One region of the Paenibacillus oryziterrae genome, then DNA from elsewhere that is predicted to be linked to it. Evidence: predicted binding sites of a transcription regulator. Region 1 holds the regulator's gene; the other holds the start of a gene.
The links. Region 1 encodes NrdR, which represses ribonucleotide reductase genes. Its sites were predicted from a motif close to AACACNATATATNGTGTT; they were not measured.

Region 1 (10,167 bases):
ATAAAACAATATCAAGCAATAGCAAGCCCACATATGCAACAGCTAACCCATAGAAGAAAGCTCTCGATACTTTCGTATTGCTTAGTGTATGAACCGCTGAAATATTCATGAGATCACTCATCTCTTAAAAATGATACATTATATACAACCTAAAATGACAGCAGTAACACCTATAAGTAATGGAATGGCCTCTACGCCATGAATGAGGACAGCCGGCCAAAAGCTGCGGTATCTGGCATTTAAAAAGCCATAAAAAATCGAACCGACGATAAACAATGGAATTTCCGATATCTTATGAAGGTGATACGTCGCGAACAAAACCCCGTTTACAGCCCAATCCCATTTTCCAAAAGCCCCTTTCATCTTCGGTAACAGAATACCGCGAAAGAACAGCTCTTCCCCCAGTAAATAATTGAACAAACAACTGACCAACGCGATTCCAAGCAAATACCAATCACCGACAAATTCAGGAACCGCCAGATTCTCTATCAGGGTATACTCCTTGGGAGCCATGAACGGGAATATCCGATTGATCGTTTCTTCTATAAACGAGAACAAACCTGAGCTTTCAAAGAAAAACGCGTAAATAATGATGGGAATCGTGAATGAATAAGCCAGTTTATAGACCTTGAACGTTTTCGGATGAACCGGATGATTCAGCCACAGTCTTTCTTTAAGTGCGGCCCAGCTCCATTTGCCCATTTCTTTCTTCAAGAGGATGACAGATAGTACAAACTGCCAAACCATACCAACGATCATAAGAATCCAATAGAGAATACCCGGATGGATTTTGACAATTGGCACTAGAACCGGCAACAACACGAATCGAAAGAGGAACATTGGCAATGCAACCATAGCCCATAACCCTAATATTTTCCCAACACTGTATTGTTTATTTTCCATTTCGTGATGCAACCTCCCCACTCCTTCTAAAGCAAAGTGATTATCGGAAGTAAATATATATAAAAAGACCGTCATATGATAAGTGACGATCGTCATAAATGCCGTGTCTTTTGTGACTTTGTCACAGTCCTTATTCTCTGTATGTGGTAAAATGCAACTGCCGGACTATCCATTGGTACAAGGAGCTGAGATAAATTGAGTTCAACCGTATTTGAACACCTCTCCCGAATCGTTGACCTTTTCCCGTGCTTGTCCGAAATCAGTACACAGGATTGGAACCGGGACGGGATAGAGGTCATGAAGGTCGAAGCTAATCTGGTCATTGAAGAAGGCCAGTTTCTCGAATATGCAGTATTGGTGCTGGAGGGAACAGTACGCATGTTCAAAATCAGTGCCAGTGGCAGGGAAATCACCCTGTACCGCATCCATGGCGGGGAGTGCTGTCCGCTGATGACTACAAGTATATTAGGGGAAAGTGAATATGAAGCTTCGGCCAGCGTGGAGGAAGGCGGGCTGGCCCTGCTGATTCCGGTGAGTATTTTTCGTGAATGGACAGACCGTTACCAGGGCTTCCGCCAGTTTATATTTAAATCTTTTGCGAACAGAATCATCCTCATGTCTAACCTGCTGGACAGTATCAACTTCAAATCCATCCGTGGACGGATCGCCGAATATTTGATACAGCATAGCCAATACAGTGGAGACCAGCTGAATATCACCCATGATACTTTGTCCGTGGAGCTTGGAACGGCGCGGGAAGTGATTAGCAGGACACTCAAACAGCTGGAAAAAGAAGGTCTGATCAAGCTTTCCAGAGGGCAAATCCTACTACTTAGCCGGGAAGGCATAGAGCTGTATCAGGAACTCTGATTCTATAAGTAAACCCAACAAACCAAACGTCTGGCTTTCGCCAGGCGTTTTTATTTTGAACTCTTGCCTTCTTTTTATTTCTGTGTGACAAAGTTACGGTTCTTCTTCTAAGTAATTGGTAAGATCAGTCCTGTAGACACAACCACAATGAAACGGAGGAATAAAACAATGAAAAATGTAGGTGGAACGGATCGTGCTTTGAGAATTATTGCAGGGGTGGCACTCTTGTCACTATTCTTTTTTCTCCCAGGTTACTGGAAACTTTTCGGCTTGACAGCTCTTCCTTTCCTGGTTACCGGCTTAACACAGCGCTGTGGAATCAATAAGTTGCTTGGCCGGAATACCTGCAGAATCAACTGATAATGCTGCCCGACTGGTCCAACTGAAACACCCATATCAAAGGAGGCCGTAGGGGATGTTGAAATTCTGATTCAACTTGCTGACGAGACTCACGCAACGTTGACAACCTTAGCGGTAGAATTCAACGCCGTTCTCGTCCGCTTCCGGCTTCCTGCGTGCGGGACTAACCCCTTCGCCCAGGGTTCTCCTCAGCCCTATGGCTCAAAATAAAAAGCGTTGACCCTAAGGTCAACGCTTTAATTTATGGAGCCTAGGGGGATCGAACCCCTGACCTCATCGCTGCCAGCGATGCGCTCTCCCAGCTGAGCTAAGGCCCCAAATGGATTACTTATGTATGTGCTTCTGAACTCTGCATTTACCTTCAAGTTCTTTAGGCGACTTCTATATAATATAAAATATCGGAATCAGTGTCAACACCTATTTTTATACCAGAAATCGCCTAATTGCATAAGTAAATACCCGCGGTGTTACAGGCCGCCCATCTCCGACGTGCTTTTGGAGAGCAGTCCTTTCAGCTCCTTCATGAACATGTTAATGTCCTTGAATTGACGGTATACGGATGCGAACCGGACATAAGCCACTTCGTCAACCGGATAAAGCTGCTCCATGACCAACTCACCGATCTGCTGGCTCTCCACCTCCGCTACGGCGATGCCGCGCAGGGATTTCTCTACTTCAGAGACAATGACCTCCAGGCGCTCCACCGATACAGGGCGTTTCTCACAAGCGCGGATTAGGCCTCGCAGGATTTTGTCGCGGCTGAATTCTTCGCGGCTGCCATCCTTTTTAATCACAATAAGAGGAGTCTCCTCGATCATCTCAAACGTTGTAAACCGCTTGGTACAGCGCTCGCATTCGCGTCTGCGGCGGATCGATTTATTCTCGTTGGCTGGGCGGGAGTCCAGTACCTTGGTATTCGTGTGATCGCAGTACGGGCATTTCATAAACGCATTCACTTCCTTTGGCTAATTCATTCTATTTTCCATAAAACACCGTTAATTTATTGTTATGAATATGACAGCTCCGGCACATAATACAGTTACCAACCGATAGGAGGTGAACAGCAATGAGCCAAAATAATAGCTCCAACAACCTTGTAGCACCTAGATCAAGTGCGGCTCTGGAACAACTGAAATATGAAGTTGCTCAAGAGCTAGGAATTACGCTTTCCCCGGATGGTTACCAAGGCAATAAAACTTCTTATGAAAATGGTTCGATCGGGGGTTACATCACTAAACGTCTCGTAACCCTGGCTGAACAACAACTGGCAGGTCAATTCAAATAACCTGTCCTGAATAAAGCTTGTTGAATGAAGTATTAAGCGGCTTTCGAGCCGTTTAGTACTTCTTTTTCAATGAGTTTAGAACTCACTGTAGATGTCCTGATACTGCTCGTAATAGTACATAACCCGCTGTACATAATGTCTGGTCTCACCAATGGGTATGTTGCTGACGGTTTCTTCCGTGCCATCCCAGTCCCCCCGCTCCAGCCAACGCTGAACGTTGCCGGGACCGGCATTATAGGCAGCGATTACCGCAGTGCGATTACCGTCAAACTGTCGGGACAGCGAATGCAGATACCACGTGCCCAGCTCAATATTAGCTGAGGGTTCATGCTTGAGACGCTCCAGTGAGACATCAGGGAGCTTGGCCTTCTGCAGTGCCCAATTAGCCGTATCCGGCATAAGCTGCATAAGACCGAGTGCTCCCTTGCTGGATTCGCGTCCGGTTTTATAATTGGTCTCCACTTTAATGATCGCGGCTACCAGAAAAGGGTCCATCTCATAGGTGAGGCTGTGTTTGCGGATCTCGTCCTTATAATAAATCGGATAGAACCAGGACATCCAGTTCGTGCTTAAGAATAAAATAGCGGTGAAACCGATGAATAAGAGCAGCAGCACTCTTTTTTTTCGCAGCCAATTCATAATAACCCCAGCCTGTCCCAAAGAGCGGCAACCTGAGCTTCCGTATCATCAAGGTTACCACTGTTGTCGATGACATAAGTGGCCTTGCTGCGCTTCTGCTCAATGTCCATTTGCGAGTTCAAGCGATCCTCTGCCTGCTCCCGTGTGAGTCCGTTGCGCACCATCAGACGCTCCAACTGAACCTCGCGGGGAACATAGACTACGAGTATATCCTCGAACATTCCCTGCAGATTCGATTCGAACAACAGTGGAATATCGGCAATAACGAGTCCTTCCGGCTCCAATTGGTCCAGCTCCTGCATTTGTCTGCGGATCTCCTGACGGATTGCAGGATGCGTCAGATCGTTCAACAGTTGTCTGGCCTCCGGGTCCTTAAAGACGATTTCTCCCAATCTGGCCCGGTTCAGTGTACCATCCGGTGACAGGATACCAGGTCCGAAATGCCGCACGGTAGCGGCCAGCACCTGGTGTCCGGGGAGCATCACGTCTCTGGCGATGATATCGGCATCTACCAGCCTTGCCCCCTTGTTAACTAACAGCGCGGACACCGTGCTTTTTCCGGATGCAATCCCTCCGGTTAAGCCTATAATCATGTTTTCACCTCATAACAGCTTCATTATACCCATTAAAATTAACATTAACGCAGGCAGCACAGCGGCATGCTTCATCCAGTAGCTTCCGGCGAACCGGAACCCCGTTCTCATCCCCATCACCAGAAAACTTCCACTAAACAAAGCAATAGCCAGTGCGGTCCATATCGGATTGAATCCTAGTAGTGCAGCGCCCAGTCCGGCGCCAAACGCATCCAGGGAAAGAGCAATACCAAGTATCATCGCTTCCGCCGAAGAAATACTGCCGGAATCGTCCATATCTGCCGAAGAAGGCGTGCGAAGAATCTGGATTACGATACCCAACTGCCGCAGCTCCAAAGAATACACTGCCGGCTTCTCCACTTCTTCAGCACCGGCGGGCGGCAAATCCACCACAGTGGAGACCACATTTCCGTTAGTCTCCTTCTCCTTCTGCATCAGCATCTGCACGAGCGACCAGCACCCCATCAAGACGAGAATAACCGCTCCAACCTCAGAAGCGGCATGTGGGGATACGACCCTAGCGAGCAATACGCCAACCTGCATGGAAACTCCAATAACCACACCCGAGCAGATTGAGATGATCAGAATGGATAGCAGAGGTATCTTCATCTTACGCAAACCATATGTAACACCAACACCAAACCCATCCAGACTCAGGGCAAACGCCAAGAGCAGCAATGAAAAAAGGGGGCTGAGCACCCGTAATCCCTCCCGTGAAGAACCGGCGGCTGCCGGAATTGCAGTAGCCGCGTTCGCTGTATTCAGCATTCTTCACCCAGTATATGGGCGGGACAGATTGTGGGTGCCAACCAAATAAAACCTGAAACAATCACCAGTTAGACAACAGGGCTGCAACTGAGTTACCCCTGCGGCTGGCAGCTTGGACAATAGTGGGTTCCGCGTCCGCCAACAACTGTCTTCTCGATCATTGTTCCGCATACGGAGCACGGCTGGTCTTTGCGGCCATAAATCAGCAGCTGCTGCTGATACGTACCGCTCTCTCCCTGGCCGTTCACATACGACTTAATGGAGGAGCCGCCGGCGTTCACTGCTTCCGACAGGGTCCCGACAATCGCATGGTGGAGACGATCCAGCTGTTCTCCCGTCAGCGACTTGGCGCTGGTCTCGGGGTGTATCCCTGCCCGGTGCAGCGACTCATCTACATAGATATTGCCGATGCCCACCACATATTCCTGATTCAGCAGCAAGGGCTTAATTTTGGTGTTTTTAGCCGCAACAATCTGCTTGAATTTCTCCGGCGTGAAAGTCTTGTCCAGCGGTTCAATACCCAGTTTCTTCAGCGGAGGGAGCATTAAATCCTCACCAGGAAGGAATAAATGCATGGTCCCGAACTGGCGTACATCGTTGTAGCGCAGCTCTGTACCGTCCGTGAAATGAAAAATTACATGTGTATGCTTGTCCAAAGGGTCCCCGCTGCTGTACAGACCGTACCGTCCCTCCATCCGCAGATGGGAGACCAGTACCAGTCCGTCCAGCACAATACGAAGAAACTTTCCTCTCCGCTCGACGCTCTCCACGGTATGGCCTGCAAGCCAAGCAGCGAAAGCAGCAGTGTCGTCCGGCCGCTGGATGATGCGCGCGAGCCTTACGGTTACGTTCTCTATCTTCTTACCTTTTATTAGTGCATTCAAGGTTCTCTTAACGGTCTCTACTTCCGGTAATTCCGGCATGATGTCTTCACCTCTACTTCATTATAGCGGATATGGACAACGTACGGGGAGCTATTTCGCCTCATACCAGTTACTGCCAAAACTTACCTCTGCCTTGAGTGGAACAGACAACTGAAGTGCTCCTCCCATAACCTCCGGAAGCAGTGTCTTCATCAGTTCCAGCTCATCCTCCGGTACCTCGAACACCAGCTCATCGTGTACCTGCAGCAGCATGCGGCTTCTCAGCTTACGTTCGTACAAGGCCTTGTCCATATGCACCATAGCCAGTTTGATAATGTCGGCAGCGGTTCCCTGGATCGGGGTATTCATCGCTGTCCGTTCGGCAAAAGAGCGGATGTTGAAGTTGCTGGCATTAATATCCGGAAGATAGCGGCGGCGTTCCAGCAAGGTGGTCACATAGCCGTTTTTTCTGGCTTCGCGCACAATGTCGTCCATGTATCTCCGCACTCCCTGGAAGATTTCGAAGTACTGCTCTATGAAATGAGCCGCTTCCTTCCGCGGAATGTTCAGGTTCTGGGACAAGCCGTAATCGCTGATGCCGTAGACAATCCCGAAGTTTACCGCCTTGGCGGAACGCCGCATATTGCTGTCTACCTGATCGGCAGTAACTCCGAATACATCCATGGCTGTTTTGGTATGAATGTCCATATCATGCAGGAAAGCATCCTTCAGCCGTTCATCGTTCGAAATATGGGCCAGCACGCGAAGCTCGATCTGCGAATAGTCTGCCGCCAGAATCGACCAGCCCGGCTCAGACGGCACAAAGACTTTACGGAGCTTGCGTCCTTCTTCCAGGCGAATCGGAATGTTCTGCAGGTTAGGATACTGGCTGCTGAGCCGTCCTGTCGCAGCGATCGTCTGCCGGTAAAAAGTATGCACCTTGCCCGTCATCGGGGAGATCTCTTTCAGCAAGCCTTCCACATACGTGGACTGCAGCTTGGCGATCGTACGGTACTGCAGAATCAGCCGCACGACATCATGATAAGGTGCCAGCTTCTCCAGCACCTCGGCGTCGGTGGAATAGCCGGTCTTGGTCTTTTTAACAACAGGTAGACCCAGCTTCACAAACAGGATTTCCCCCAGCTGCTTCGGTGAATTCAGATTAAACTCTGTTCCGCATATCTCATATATCTCAGCTACCAGGCGTGAGATCTGTGCTTCGAATTCCTTGCCAAGCTCCTGCAGGTCTTCCTTGTTAACGGCAATCCCTTGCTTCTCCATATCGGCAAGTATACGGGAGAGCGGCATTTCAAGATCCTCGAACAGTCCTGTCATTGCCGTTTCCTCAAGGACCTGCTTCTGCTTCCGCACGATATCCAGCACGGCTGCGCTTTTACGGGCGACATGCGTGCCCAGTACTTCAAGCTCCGGAACCTTATATTTAGCTCCCTTGCCAAATACGTCCTCGTCAGCGGTCAGATACGGGAGTCCGTATTTAGCCGCAAGTTCATTCAGGTTCTGGGTCGTTCCCGAAGGGTCCAGCAGATAAGCCGCCAGCTCCACGTCATGTGCCGCACCAGCAAATGCGATACCCTGCCAATGCAGGGCCAAATCTGCCCGGTGCAGATCATATCCGCTCTTCGGAGCTTTCTCATCCCTGAGCCATTCCCGCAGTCCTGCGGCCTGAGGGCTCTGCAAGAGCGTAAGCGGCACATAATAGTGTCGATCCTCGGAAGATAACGCCAGTCCGATCACTTCGGCGCGGTGCGGGTTGTCCCCGTTCGTCTCCACGTGCAGGGCAGATATACCCGGCAACTGCCCGATTAATGTATCCAGCCCGTTCTCATCCACTAGAACGATATCCAGCTCTGCCTCGGCAGCGGAAGAAGCATCCTCTCCCGCAGATGCAGGAGCATTCGCGCTGAGTGACAGGCGTTCCAGAAGCGATTTGAATTCAAGCTTCGCGAGGGCCGGCCCCGCAGTATCCTTCTTCAGTCCGCTGAAGGACATATCCTCCCAGGAATGTTCCAGTGGAACCTCACGGTAGATGGTAGCCAGCTTCTTACTCATCACGGCATCGTCCGCATGCGCTTCCAGCTTCTCCTTCATCTTGCCTTTAAGTTCTTCTGTTCCAGCCAGCACGCCTTCCACGGAGCCGAACTGATGTAGCAGCTTAAGCGCTGTCTTCTCACCGATGCCCGGAACACCCGGAATGTTGTCACTTGCGTCACCCATCAGCCCTTTAAGGTCGGTGATCTGCTCTGGCGTCAAATCGTATTTCTCGCGGATTTGCTCCGGCCCATAGAGCTCCACTTCGGTAACCCCTTTACGGATCAACGCGACAGTCGTGTGCTCGGACGCCAGTTGGAGCATATCCTTGTCCCCGGAGACGATCATCACCTGCCGGCCTTCCTCATCAGCCTGCCGTGAGATGGTTCCGATAATATCGTCGGCCTCATAGCTCCCAATCTCGAATTGCGGCACGCCTAAATCGCGCAGCAGCTCCTTCAAGAGCGGGAACTGTTCGGACAACTCCGGCGGAGTTTTTTGTCTGCCGCCTTTGTATTCCTGATATCCTTCATGCCGGAAAGTCACTTTCCCAGCGTCAAAAGCCACGATCATATGTGTAGGTTTATGCTCCTCGATCAAACGCAGCAGCATAGTCGTAAATCCGTATACAGCGTTAGTCTGTTGCCCTGCCGAGTTGGTGAGCGGAGGCATAGCATAGAATGCCCGGTAAATAATATTGTTGCCATCTAGTAGTATCAACTTGTCCACGTAAGCACCTCGCCTTTTCATGCATTCTACATATATCTTACCATATCATCCCGTCTCATGCTTTTGGAATCCGCCCGGCATAAGGTAGCGCAAAAAACGCCGGCGGCTGCCGGCGTTCGCATCAAATTCTCTATATAATATACTCCACTATCCAAAACAACATGCTCTACTGATTCAAATCCGGGCGCTTGCCTGTCACCAGGTATACAACGCTTTCTCCAATATTCGTTGCATGATCCGCAATGCGCTCAATATAACGTCCAACCAATGTCAGCAGCATCGCTTGAGAAACTGCGTCCGGCTTATCTACCATATAGGAATAAAGCTCGTTAATCATTTCACTATATAAATGATCCACTTGGTCGTCGTCTTGAGCCATCTTGTACGCGAGATCCGTATTCTCATCCAAATAGGACTGAATCGCTTCGGTGGTCATGACTTTCACGATATCGGCCATTCGCGGAATATCGACCAAAGGCTTGATTAACTGCTGCCCCTGGATACGCATCGTTACTTTTGCCACATCCAAAGCGAGATCGCCCATACGCTCCAGGTCACTGGAGATTTTGAAAGCAACGATAATCCGGCGCAGATCCTTGGCTACCGGCTGCTGGGTGATAATCAGCTTGGAACCGATATCCATGATTCTCTCTTCCATGGCATTCAAGCGGAGATCCGCTTTTACAATTTCCTGGGCCCGTTCGGTATCCAGGTTCTGCAGGGATTTCACAGCGCCATCCAAGGCATCCGTGACATGTTCACCCATCTGCTGCAGCAGGGAGCGCAGCTCCTCAAGGTCTTTGTCGAATTCTTTTCTGCGAATCATAAATAGAGCGATCCTCCTCAACGAATATGGTCTTAGCGTTATCCGAAACGACCCGATATATAATCCTCAGTGCGGGAATCCTTGGGGTTGGAGAATAACTGCTCCGTATCCGCCGCTTCCACTATTACACCATTCAGGAAAAATACAGTCCGTCCCGACACGCGAGCCGCCTGATGCATGTTATGGGTAACCATAACGATCGTATATTTGTCTCTCAGCTCCTGGACAAGTTCCTCAATCTTCAAGGTAGAAACCGGATCAAGCGCAGACGTGGCTTCATCC
Region 2 (10,167 bases), on a different contig from region 1:
TCCGTAGATTCCACGCCCGACATATGTGCATCCAGTCCTAGCTTACGGAAACCGAACAGCAGCCCCATGCTTAGCACGCGGTATGCTTCCACTACGCTTGCCGGGATACCGGGATGATTCTCCGAGACGATGATGCTGTAGGTGAGCTCTTGGTCATGAAGCACCGCCCGGCCACCAGTCGAGCGCCGCACGAAACCGAGGCCGCGCTCGCGTAGGGCATCGAAGTCCACTTCCTTAGCAGCCTGCTGGAAGCACCCGATGGACAACGTCGCCGGGTTCCAGCCGTAGAATCGCACAGTCGGCGGCACAAGCCCCCGCTCATGCGCGGTAAGCATCGCTTCGTCGATCGCCATGTTCTCCGCAGGCGTCCGGTTCCCCGTGTGTACAAACCTCCACATTGACATCACACCCTGCCCTCTACTCATGATTTATAACCTGCCGCGTTCGCGGCCTTGCTCTGTTTCATCCGTTTGCATCTGGAATACTCTCCTCAGCTCTCAAGCACAGCGGCTTCCGTACCTGCTGCAGATGCCTTCGCACTCTCCGTTTGCTCCCGTGCATGATAGGAGCTGCGGACGAGCGGACCTGCCTCGACATGGGCAAAACCCAGCGCCATCCCCTCCCGCTTCAGCTCAGCGAACTCCGACGGATGATAATAACGGTTAACTGCTAAGTGCTTTAAGGTAGGCTGCAAGTATTGCCCGATCGTCAGAATGTCGCAGCCTGCGTCTCTCAAATCCCTCATCGCTTCGATGATTTCTTCCATTGTCTCGCCTAGCCCGACCATCATGCCGGATTTCGTCGTCTGCTCCGGACGCAGCTCCTTCGCCAGGCGCAGCACGGACAACGATCGCTGGTATTTCGCTTTCGCCCGAACTTTGTCCGACAGGCGGCTTACTGTCTCCAGATTGTGGTTCAGAACATCAGGTTTCGCCGCCAGCACAAGGGCAAGCCGCTCCGCTTCCCCTCCCAAATCCGGAATCAATACTTCGATATTGGTTAGCGGAGCACTCTCTCTCACCGCCGTAATCGTCGCGGCAAACATCGATGCTCCGTGATCGAGCAGATCGTCACGGGCAACGGAAGTGATAACGACGTGCTTAAGTCCCATCTCCTTGACGGATTGCGCTACATGCCGTGGCTCCTCCAGATCGAGTTCCGTCGGTAAACCCGAGGTAACGGCGCAGAAACGACAGGCGCGTGTACATATATTCCCCAGAATCATAAAGGTCGCGGTCCGCTGGCTCCAACATTCGTAGATGTTGGGACACTTTGCCTCTTCGCAGACGGTGTGAAGCTTGCGTCCACGCATCATTGTATTGATCTCTTTATAGCTGTCCCCGGTATTCAGCGATATCTTTAACCAATCGGGTTTGCGTTCTCTTGCCTTCTGCATCTTCAGCCCCCACTTATTTGGATTAATGAACGATTCGTATACCCCGGCGCTCTTAAAGACGCCACCGCCACAAGTTTATACTGGATTATGGCGGAACTCGACATAGATCTAATGGAGACCCAAGTCTATTTTTATCATAGCTTACAGCCTGACACGAAGATTAGGCAAGGTATATTCGTCAGTTATTTAAAAATCTTAGTATATTTAAGTGATGCCCAGTTCCGATACACAGGTGTCACTAAACTTGGTGCCCGGTACAACTTCCAATATCTGAAACGTCAGGCTGGTCGCTTTTATTGGCAACGGCAAACTAAATTCTGTATCCTTCGTGAAATCGGCAATCATCGATGTACCGTTGGAAAAAGTAATTCTGGCTTTACGCACACTGTTGTTCTCTAAGTAAGAAGATACGGATTTACCATAGCCCGGTAAAATATCTAGAGTAGTGATTTCAACGGGTTTTGCAAATTGAATGGTAAAGCTCTGACCCACTCCGTTCCCTTTAACCCCTTCGCACCAGCATGAAGCAGTATCACCATCGATCAACTGGTTTGTCGTATAGGAGGCTGCTTTCGATTTAGCCAGAGTAGATGTTGCCGTGATTGTTGACACTTTGAACTCCTTGTAAGACTTGTAGGCATTCGACCACGAATCTTTCATATTTATCGCTGTTTTGGTATGAAGATTTATTTTATATTCTGTGATAAAAACACCTCTTACAAAGACGCTCACATAGGAAATCCAATTCTTGCTTCCTTCATTGTCTGCAACGGGATAATCAAATTTCACGAGAGCGGATTCCTTGCAACCGCAGACTTTGGACAGAACCTTCAGATCATCTCCCGGCTTTCTTTCCTTCCCTTCATACGGATCACGAATAAAACTTCGCTTTTGCATAAAAATCGGGTTGACGTAATCCGGAAGTGTTCCCAATTGAAGTAGAATTAATCCACTCTTGAAATGAATAGTTCCTTCACCCAGAGCCTTGTACACCTTTCCGTCCTCATTATATGCATCATATTCATAGGTGAATTTCACAGGCTTTTGTCCGTCAATAACGATCGGGGTTACCGATTCAATCGTTGGTGCGTCCCAGTCTATGATCTCATACTTCAAATTAACAGTGTCTGTCTTCTTATCCATCTCAATAACAATAACTCCGTCGATTTCTTCATTCTCCACCAGCGCTTTGTCAACCCATTTGCCAACATAGGAAGACGCTGAAGCGCTGGCCGTTGATGAAGTTGCGTAAGTACTTAATGGGAACAGACAGGAAAAGAATACCGCAGCTGCTAAGATACTCGTAATTGCTTGTCGAATGGTCATATTATCTTCGTCCTCGTTTCATGTATCAGTTCAGTATCCTACCTATTCGCTGGATGGCATTAACTTCCTTCTATTATTGAAATAGAAAATCCCAATGACATTCATCATCGGGATCATTTGCCTATAAAAAGAAGTATGATATAATCCCTCCGATCTACATCTTAGCCGGAGGTATAGTCATGAAAAAATGGCTTGTTGTATGTTGTGTTATCGCTTTAATATGGGGTGGCTGCAGTTTGATTATCACACGGCCTCATTCAAAACAAATCGAACGCACGTTGAAAGGGCTACAATATAATGTTGGAACTGAAGAAATTACTGGTGATGGCGCGCCAAATGATGCTCAAAACGGAACAGAACTTAATATGTTACTTCATAAAAGCGGTGACGGTCTTATGTCTTATCATATGGATTTTAATACATTCGTTTCTAGGAACTCTTCTGATCCAACGGTCGATCCTATGAGTATGATAACTTACAATGAGCTTTATGGTGGACTGTTTGCCGATTCAGATTTCAGAACAATCACAATAGAAGTTCGCAATCAAGAGCACCCCACATTAATAACCGGAAATGCTGATACTAGAGATAATGCACTTTTTATTGCTGATAAATTAATGAAGGCATATTTCAAGAAATTTCATTTGAATAATTATATTGAGCATTATGAAAGTGTACTAGGGAATGTAAGCGAAATGGTTGAATAAATAATACATATGGAGGTAATTAAGTTTGAGTACTCACTACTATCTCAGTTGGTTTAATGATTTTTTTCCAGAGAAGCTGGTCCAATGGTTGCATGAGGATATAAAAGATAGAAAATCACTAGTTCTGATTAGCGCTCAACCGTCTGGTTATAAAGGTAAGCAAATTAACATTGATGATGTTTCTGAAGCAACATGGTTAACAGAGGCTAACATTATTTTTGATGAATATCATTTCATTGATTACCGAATTCAAAAGGAAGAGGCCCAGCGATTCATTCACAACGCTTCTGTCATTTTTTTATGCGGTGGAGATCCTGTTTTGCAGAACGATTTTTTGGCGGAATATGAATTATCAGATGTTATTAAGAATAGCAATGCCGTTATAATGGGTGCCAGCGCCGGTGCTATAAATATGGCTGCAAAATGGTTAAGCTTGAAAAACACTAGCTATGAAGTCGAAACAAGTACTATTTATGATGGTATTGGCATTAATCATTTTGCCTATGAATCTCATGCTAAACGCGACTACGCCACGTTTGTTCAAGGCTACCTATTCCCCTTGTCTGAAGAGATTGATGTTTATGCAGCAGAACAGGAGAGCGCTATGCGTGTAAAGGACGGCAAAATAGACACAATGGGTCCTATATATTTAATTTCCCACTCTAAGATTCAGAAATTGGTTGAGACGCTCTAATTAGGGTTTTGTCCACCAATTCAATTAATTATAGGCACTGCTTTCTTTTGCATATAATTTCGCAGTTTTCATGATCCATCACAAATTAAGGGAGCCCCATGGGCTCCCTTAATTATTATCCACAGCGGCTATATCCGCAGTTGCTACAAGTCTTACATCCTTCAATGTTCACCAGCGAGGCACTGCCGCAGGATGGGCAGAGGTCGCGGGAAGCTTTCGCATGGCTGTGTGCGCCATGACCAACGTGACTGTCAGCAGCCGGCAGGCTGGCCTTCAGTTCAGCATTCAACGCATCATTGAAATCCTCAAGCTCCAGTGTAGCTGCGATTGGAGCAGGAACATGGTCATCCTGCGCATTGTTCAGGACATGAGTTTCCAAGGCTTTCGCTACTGCGTCCGCGATAGATTCTACGCGATTCGCGCCGAAGCCGATGGCGCCGGAGCCGCCGATGCCTTTGAGGTGTTTGATCAGGAGTTCGACCTTCTCGCCGTGATCCCCGTAGCGCAGGAACAACGAGCAGACACGGCCCAGGGCTTCCGCCATGGCGAATACGTCAGAACCGGCTTTACCTACGTTCAGGAAGATTTCGGCCGGAGTGCCGTCCAGATCATTGATCGTGATATAAGCCATGCCGAATGGCGTGTTAATCTTATAGGTTGCGCCGCGCAGAATCTGCGGACGTTTCTTGTATTGTTTATCCAGCACATTCGAGCCTGCTTGCGGTGCTGGTGCGGCTGCAACGGAAGTGTCAGCCACTGCCGGAGCAGCTGTTTCGATAGCTTCAACCGCCGCCGTTTCCTGGGCGGGTGCGTCCTTCTTCTCTTCCTTATTATCGGTCTGCAGAACCTGTACGTCACGGCTGCCGTCACGGTAGATGGTTACACCTTTGCAGCCCAGATCAAAGGCCATTTCATACAGCTCTGCAGTTTCTTCCACAGTAAAGTCGGAAGGGCAGTTCGCTGTTTTAGAGATGGAACTGTCCACCCAGCGCTGAATGGCGGCTTGCGCACGGATGTGATCCTTAGCTGACAAATCCATTGAAGTTACGAAATACTCTGGCAATTCTTCACCCGGATGGGCTTCCAGCCACTCCTGGGCAATTGGCACGAACTGCTCATCGAAGCCGAGACGGCTTTGACGATAATATTTGAAAGCGAAGTAAGGCTCAATACCGGTGGAGGTTCCCACCATTGTTCCCGTACTGCCTGTAGGTGCTTGGGTAATAACGGTAACGTTGCGCATTCCGTGCTTGCGGATGGATTCTCCGACTTCCGGATATACATCAACAATATTCTTCATGAATCCGCTCAGCATATATTTCTCGGTATCGAAAGCTTTGAAGGAACCCTTCTCACCGGCAATTTCGGAAGAAGCCAGATAAGCCTCACGGGCCATAAACCCGTACAGCTTGTCCAAGAACTCCAGGGATTCCGGGCTGCCGTAACGGATATTCAGCTTGATCATCAGCTCAGCAAGTCCCATCGTACCGAGACCTACACGGCGCTCCAGCTTTTGATTAGCTTCATTTTCCGGGAAGTGGTAAGGCGTCTTATCGATAACATTGTCAAGGAAACGAACGGAATACCGCGTCGTTGTTGCCAGCTCTGCCCAATCCACATCATGATTCTGCTCGTCATAGAATTTGGAGAGATTGATAGCCGACAGATTGCAGACACCCCAGCCCGGCAGACCTTGCTCACCACAAGGATTCGTGCAGATAATCGGGTTGAAGTACCAGCTATTGGACATTTGGTTGTAGTATTCCATAAATACGACACCCGGCTCAGCCGATTTCCATGCCGATTCGATGATGGTGTGCCACACGTCGCGGGCTTTTACCGTACGATAGTGGATCACACTCCGGCCATCGGCCTTCCACTTATCGAGATCTCCGTCCCAGAGCTCATTGTAATCCGGGTCTGTAGTATCCGGGAATACGAGATCCCAATCCAGATCCTCTTTGACCGCCTTCATAAAGCTGTTGCTTACGCAAACGGACAAGTTCGCGTTGGTTACTTGTCCCATGGTCTGCTTCACGGTAATGAAGTCCACCACGTCCGGATGCCAGTCGTTAATCATCAGCATCAAAGCACCGCGGCGGCTGCCGCCTTGCTCGATGAGTCCGGTCGTATAACTGAACAATCCGCCCCATGATACGGAGCCGCTGGAAGAACCGTTAACCCCGCGAACAATCGCACGGCGTGGACGCAGCGACGACAGGTTAATTCCTACACCGCCGCCGCGAGCCATAATCTCGGTCATTTCAGACAAGGTCTTCATGATGCCGCCACGGCTGTCTTTAGGAGAAGGTACTACATAACAGTTGAACAGTGTAAGCTCTTCACTGGCTCCGGCACCTGCTGCAATCCGTCCCCCCGGCACGAGCTTCCAGTCATCCAGGATGCTGCGGAATTTACCCGTCCACTCCTCTTGTAGCTCAGGAGTTTTTTCCACCGAAGCCATGGCAGCCGCCAAGCGGTCCCACATTTCCTCAGGTGTTTTTTCTATATTAAGCGTAAGTTTCTCGACATCAGACTGCACGTACTCGCCGCGACGTGTTTTTACTGTTACGATCCGGCCGTTCCGCTCTACAATCTCGCCGACTTCCTTAGTCGGAAATTTAGGATCATCCTTGGTCAGTACGAGAACCACATCGCCTACCTTGGCATTGTTGCTGTCCGCATCTTTCCAGGCATAACGGTCCAGGAATATTTTCTCACTCAGGCCCTCGAGGCGCTGCTTCCGTTCTACTGTACTCAATCAAATAACCTCCCGCGATTGTAATTAACGCTTCTCTCTTGTCAATAACAAATAACCCTAAAAACCACGTTTCAAATCAAGTTTTTGAACATTTGTCACAATATATTGTATACATCAGCCTTTAAACTATACCACATATTGTATCACAGGTGTTTTTGAAGAATAGGGCCATCCTGCCCAAATATCATTAATTCTTCTCCCTTTTTCTCACTCTTACTTCCTTTTTTATTAGATTAAAAGAAAAGTTAAGTTATGAATCCTCTCGTTTTCGCGCATACTACTTCTACGTATTGGTATGTACTCAAGCACTGGAGGTGGCCCTTGCATGACGCAATTATTCCGTAATTCTCCACCCCGAAACGCTGGGAATCCAGCCCCTATATTACCCGTTCCGCTATCTTTTGACCGCAGTTGGCTTGAGGATTTGGAGTCCAGGCTGAATAAAGGCGGGCCCTGGGGAGATTTAAGACTATCACGCCTTGCTATTGAGGGTGAACGGTCCGCGCTTGTCACAAGCTTCTCCGAGCTTCAGTGCATGAAGCATCTCCAAGGCCTCTCTCCGCTCCCCCACCAGATTGATACCGCGCATAAGGTGCTGTTCGAAATGTCGGGCAGGGCTATTCTGGCAGATGAGGTTGGGCTCGGCAAGACCATTGAAGCAGGGCTGATTCTAAAAGAGTATCTTGTGCGCGGACTGGTCTCCAAGGTTCTGATCCTAGTCCCAGCATCTCTCGTGCTGCAGTGGGTACGCGAGTTGAACTCCAAATTTGGAATCTCCGCCATTGCCCAGAAAAAGGCTTATTCCTGGGAAAGCGACATCGTTGTGGCATCTATGGATACGGCTAAACGCGATCCGCACAAGGAGATGCTGCTTGGCAATGAATACGACATGCTCATTATCGATGAAGCACACAAGCTGAAGAATAAGAAGACCACGAACTATGTGTTTGTCCAACAGCTTCGCAAAAAATACTGCCTGCTGCTGACCGCAACGCCAGTCCAGAATGATCTTGGGGAGCTGTTTAATCTGATTACGCTGCTGAAGCCGGGGCAACTCGGGAATCAAAACGATTTCGCCGCGAACTTTGTTGTGGATAAACGGGTTCCTAAGAATGAAGAGCAGCTTAAAGGCGCTTTGTCCAAGGTCATGATCCGCAACCGGCGCGGCGAAGGCGAGATGGTATTCACCAAACGAAAGGTCCGTAATATCCCGCTCACGCTTTCTTCAGAGGAAAAGGTATTATATGATGCCGTCACTTCTTTTGTCAAAGACCAATATCAGGAATCCGGCGGCAATCTCACCAGTATGCTATCTCTCGTTACCCTGCAACGCGAGGTCTGTAGCAGCCGGGATGCCGTATTTGTAACACTGGTCAATCTGATGAAAAAGCTGCCGGAGGATTCGCCCAAACGGGAGCGGATGTTTGAGCTGTTACAGCTGATCCGGACCGTTAAAACCAATACTAAAGCCGAGACAGCACTATCACTTATTAAAGAGCTCAATGAGAAGGTAATCGTCTTTACCGAATACCGCGCGACCCAGGAGTATTTAATGAATTTCTTCCGGGAGCATGGACTACAGAGCGTGCCATATTCCGGCGGAATGAATCGGGGCAAAAAAGACTGGATGATGGATTTATTCCGCGGTCGTGCACAGGTAATGATAGCGACAGAAGCAGGCGGTGAGGGCATCAACCTGCAATTTTGCCACCATATGATCAATTTCGATCTGCCCTGGAACCCCATGCGGGTAGAGCAGCGGATCGGACGCGTACACAGGCTGGGTCAGGAGAATGATGTCATCATCACAAATCTGTCCACCCTGGGCACCATTGAGGAACATATCCTGCATCTGCTGCACGAGAAGATCAACATGTTCGAAATGGTCATTGGCGGACTGGATGTCATTCTGGAGAAATTCGAGAAAAAGGAATCTCTGGAGAAAAGCCTCTATAAAATCATTTTGGAAGCAAGTAGTGATGAAGAGCTCCGCAGCAGAGTCGATGACATCGGTCAGTCTCTGAGTGAGCTAACCGAAGGCATACAACGGGAGAGTGATATTTCGTCATGACCTTATCCCTGCAAGAAATCCGCACGCAAGTAGTGGATTATCTTGAAGCTACCGAGAGCACCATACTGGAGCAATCCCCTCATCATGTAACGGTGAAGCTGTCACCGCGTGCGGACCGCATGCTGACGGATCGTCCTTATTATTGGGGATTTGTAGAGCGGACCGGAGTGGAACCCGAGACGTTGTCATTTACTTTTGTATTTGATCCGGAGCAATATGACGATCCCGCTGCCCGGATACGGCAACCGACGGATTCAGCGGTGCTGGCGCCACCTGCTGGCGCATCACCCAATGTTTCATCACCTAATGTCTCTCTGCCCGGAGCCCTGCCGAATCCGCAGGATGGCATTCTGGCACGTTATTTTGGCGTTACCCCTATGGTTCCCAGGATCGGCCCGGGCCTCGTCCGCCGGGAGGATGTGACCTATGGAAGCAGACGGCTGCGGCAAATCTGGTCGGCTGCGCGGGAAGAGGGCAAATGTCTCCATCTCTTCGAGGTCCCTGCAAGCCGGCAGCGAAACACCTTATTCTCCGCATCTTATGAACCATGGCTGGGTGTATGCTTTAAGGTCGAGATGAGCTGTGACTTGAAATGTGAGCAGTTGAACTTTCTCGGGATATCGCTCGCCAGCGGGGCAATCATCGAGGATTTCTCAGGTAGAATCGGAGCAGATACCTTACAGCTTACCCCCCGTCTGCCGGAGAACGTGCACATTCAGCCCTATCAGTTCTCGCTCACAACAGGTACAGACAAGCTGGAAGAACACCTGACCTCCCGCCTTTCCGAAATGGATTTCTCCTGGGCTGAGGAAGCACGGGAACGCCTACAGTTAGAGCTGGCCATTATCGACGTGTATTATGAGGATCTTCTGAAAGAACCCGATGAAGAGAAACGTCAGCTCGTACAGGAGCAGTACACCAGACGCCGCAACGAAACCATCTGGCAATACGAACCCAGAATTACAGTTTCTGCAGTGACCTACGGTTTATTCCATCTGCGAAGCACATGAAATACGTAAGATCTGACCCCGCTCGCTAAAAGCAGGCAAAATAACAAGAGAAACACATGGGAGAAGCGCGACAGCAAGCAACACCCTTTTTGGCGCTTGTCCCATACAATATATGTGAGAAATAAATGTGAGGTGAATGTCTGAAATGACAATAAGGACTCGACAGAAGAGGGCCGGTAACGGGCGAAAAATATTGCCCCTT

Region 2: the regulator NrdR is predicted to act here: its motif matches at 6,979-6,996, upstream of ACAN55_RS15850 (adenosylcobalamin-dependent ribonucleoside-diphosphate reductase).

Annotation. Positions count from the first base shown of each region.
Region 1 is NZ_JBGJZO010000012.1:9,061-19,227, reverse strand. Features, by position in the region: gene ACAN55_RS14125 (sensor histidine kinase) at 1-109, opposite strand, end outside; gene ACAN55_RS14120 (CPBP family intramembrane glutamic endopeptidase) at 139-903, opposite strand; gene ACAN55_RS14115 (Crp/Fnr family transcriptional regulator) at 1,099-1,773, shown strand; gene ACAN55_RS14110 (YgaP family membrane protein) at 1,942-2,133, shown strand; tRNA gene ACAN55_RS14105 (tRNA-Ala) at 2,378-2,450, opposite strand; gene nrdR (transcriptional regulator NrdR) at 2,601-3,077, opposite strand; gene ACAN55_RS14095 (alpha/beta-type small acid-soluble spore protein) at 3,200-3,418, shown strand; gene ACAN55_RS14090 (lytic transglycosylase domain-containing protein) at 3,494-4,057, opposite strand; gene coaE (dephospho-CoA kinase) at 4,054-4,650, opposite strand; gene ytaF (sporulation membrane protein YtaF) at 4,660-5,349, opposite strand; gene mutM (DNA-formamidopyrimidine glycosylase) at 5,511-6,341, opposite strand; gene polA (DNA polymerase I) at 6,393-9,059, opposite strand; gene phoU (phosphate signaling complex protein PhoU) at 9,226-9,885, opposite strand; gene pstB (phosphate ABC transporter ATP-binding protein PstB) at 9,924-10,167, opposite strand, start outside.
Region 2 is NZ_JBGJZO010000015.1:8,604-18,770, reverse strand. Features, by position in the region: gene ACAN55_RS15875 (lipoate--protein ligase family protein) at 1-404, opposite strand, end outside; gene lipA (lipoyl synthase) at 491-1,396, opposite strand; gene ACAN55_RS15865 (discoidin domain-containing protein) at 1,601-2,722, opposite strand; gene ACAN55_RS15860 (hypothetical protein) at 2,902-3,429, shown strand; gene ACAN55_RS15855 (Type 1 glutamine amidotransferase-like domain-containing protein) at 3,455-4,123, shown strand; gene ACAN55_RS15850 (adenosylcobalamin-dependent ribonucleoside-diphosphate reductase) at 4,239-6,884, opposite strand; gene ACAN55_RS15845 (DEAD/DEAH box helicase) at 7,210-8,955, shown strand; gene ACAN55_RS15840 (YqhG family protein) at 8,952-9,965, shown strand; gene ACAN55_RS15835 (hypothetical protein) at 10,111-10,167, shown strand, end outside.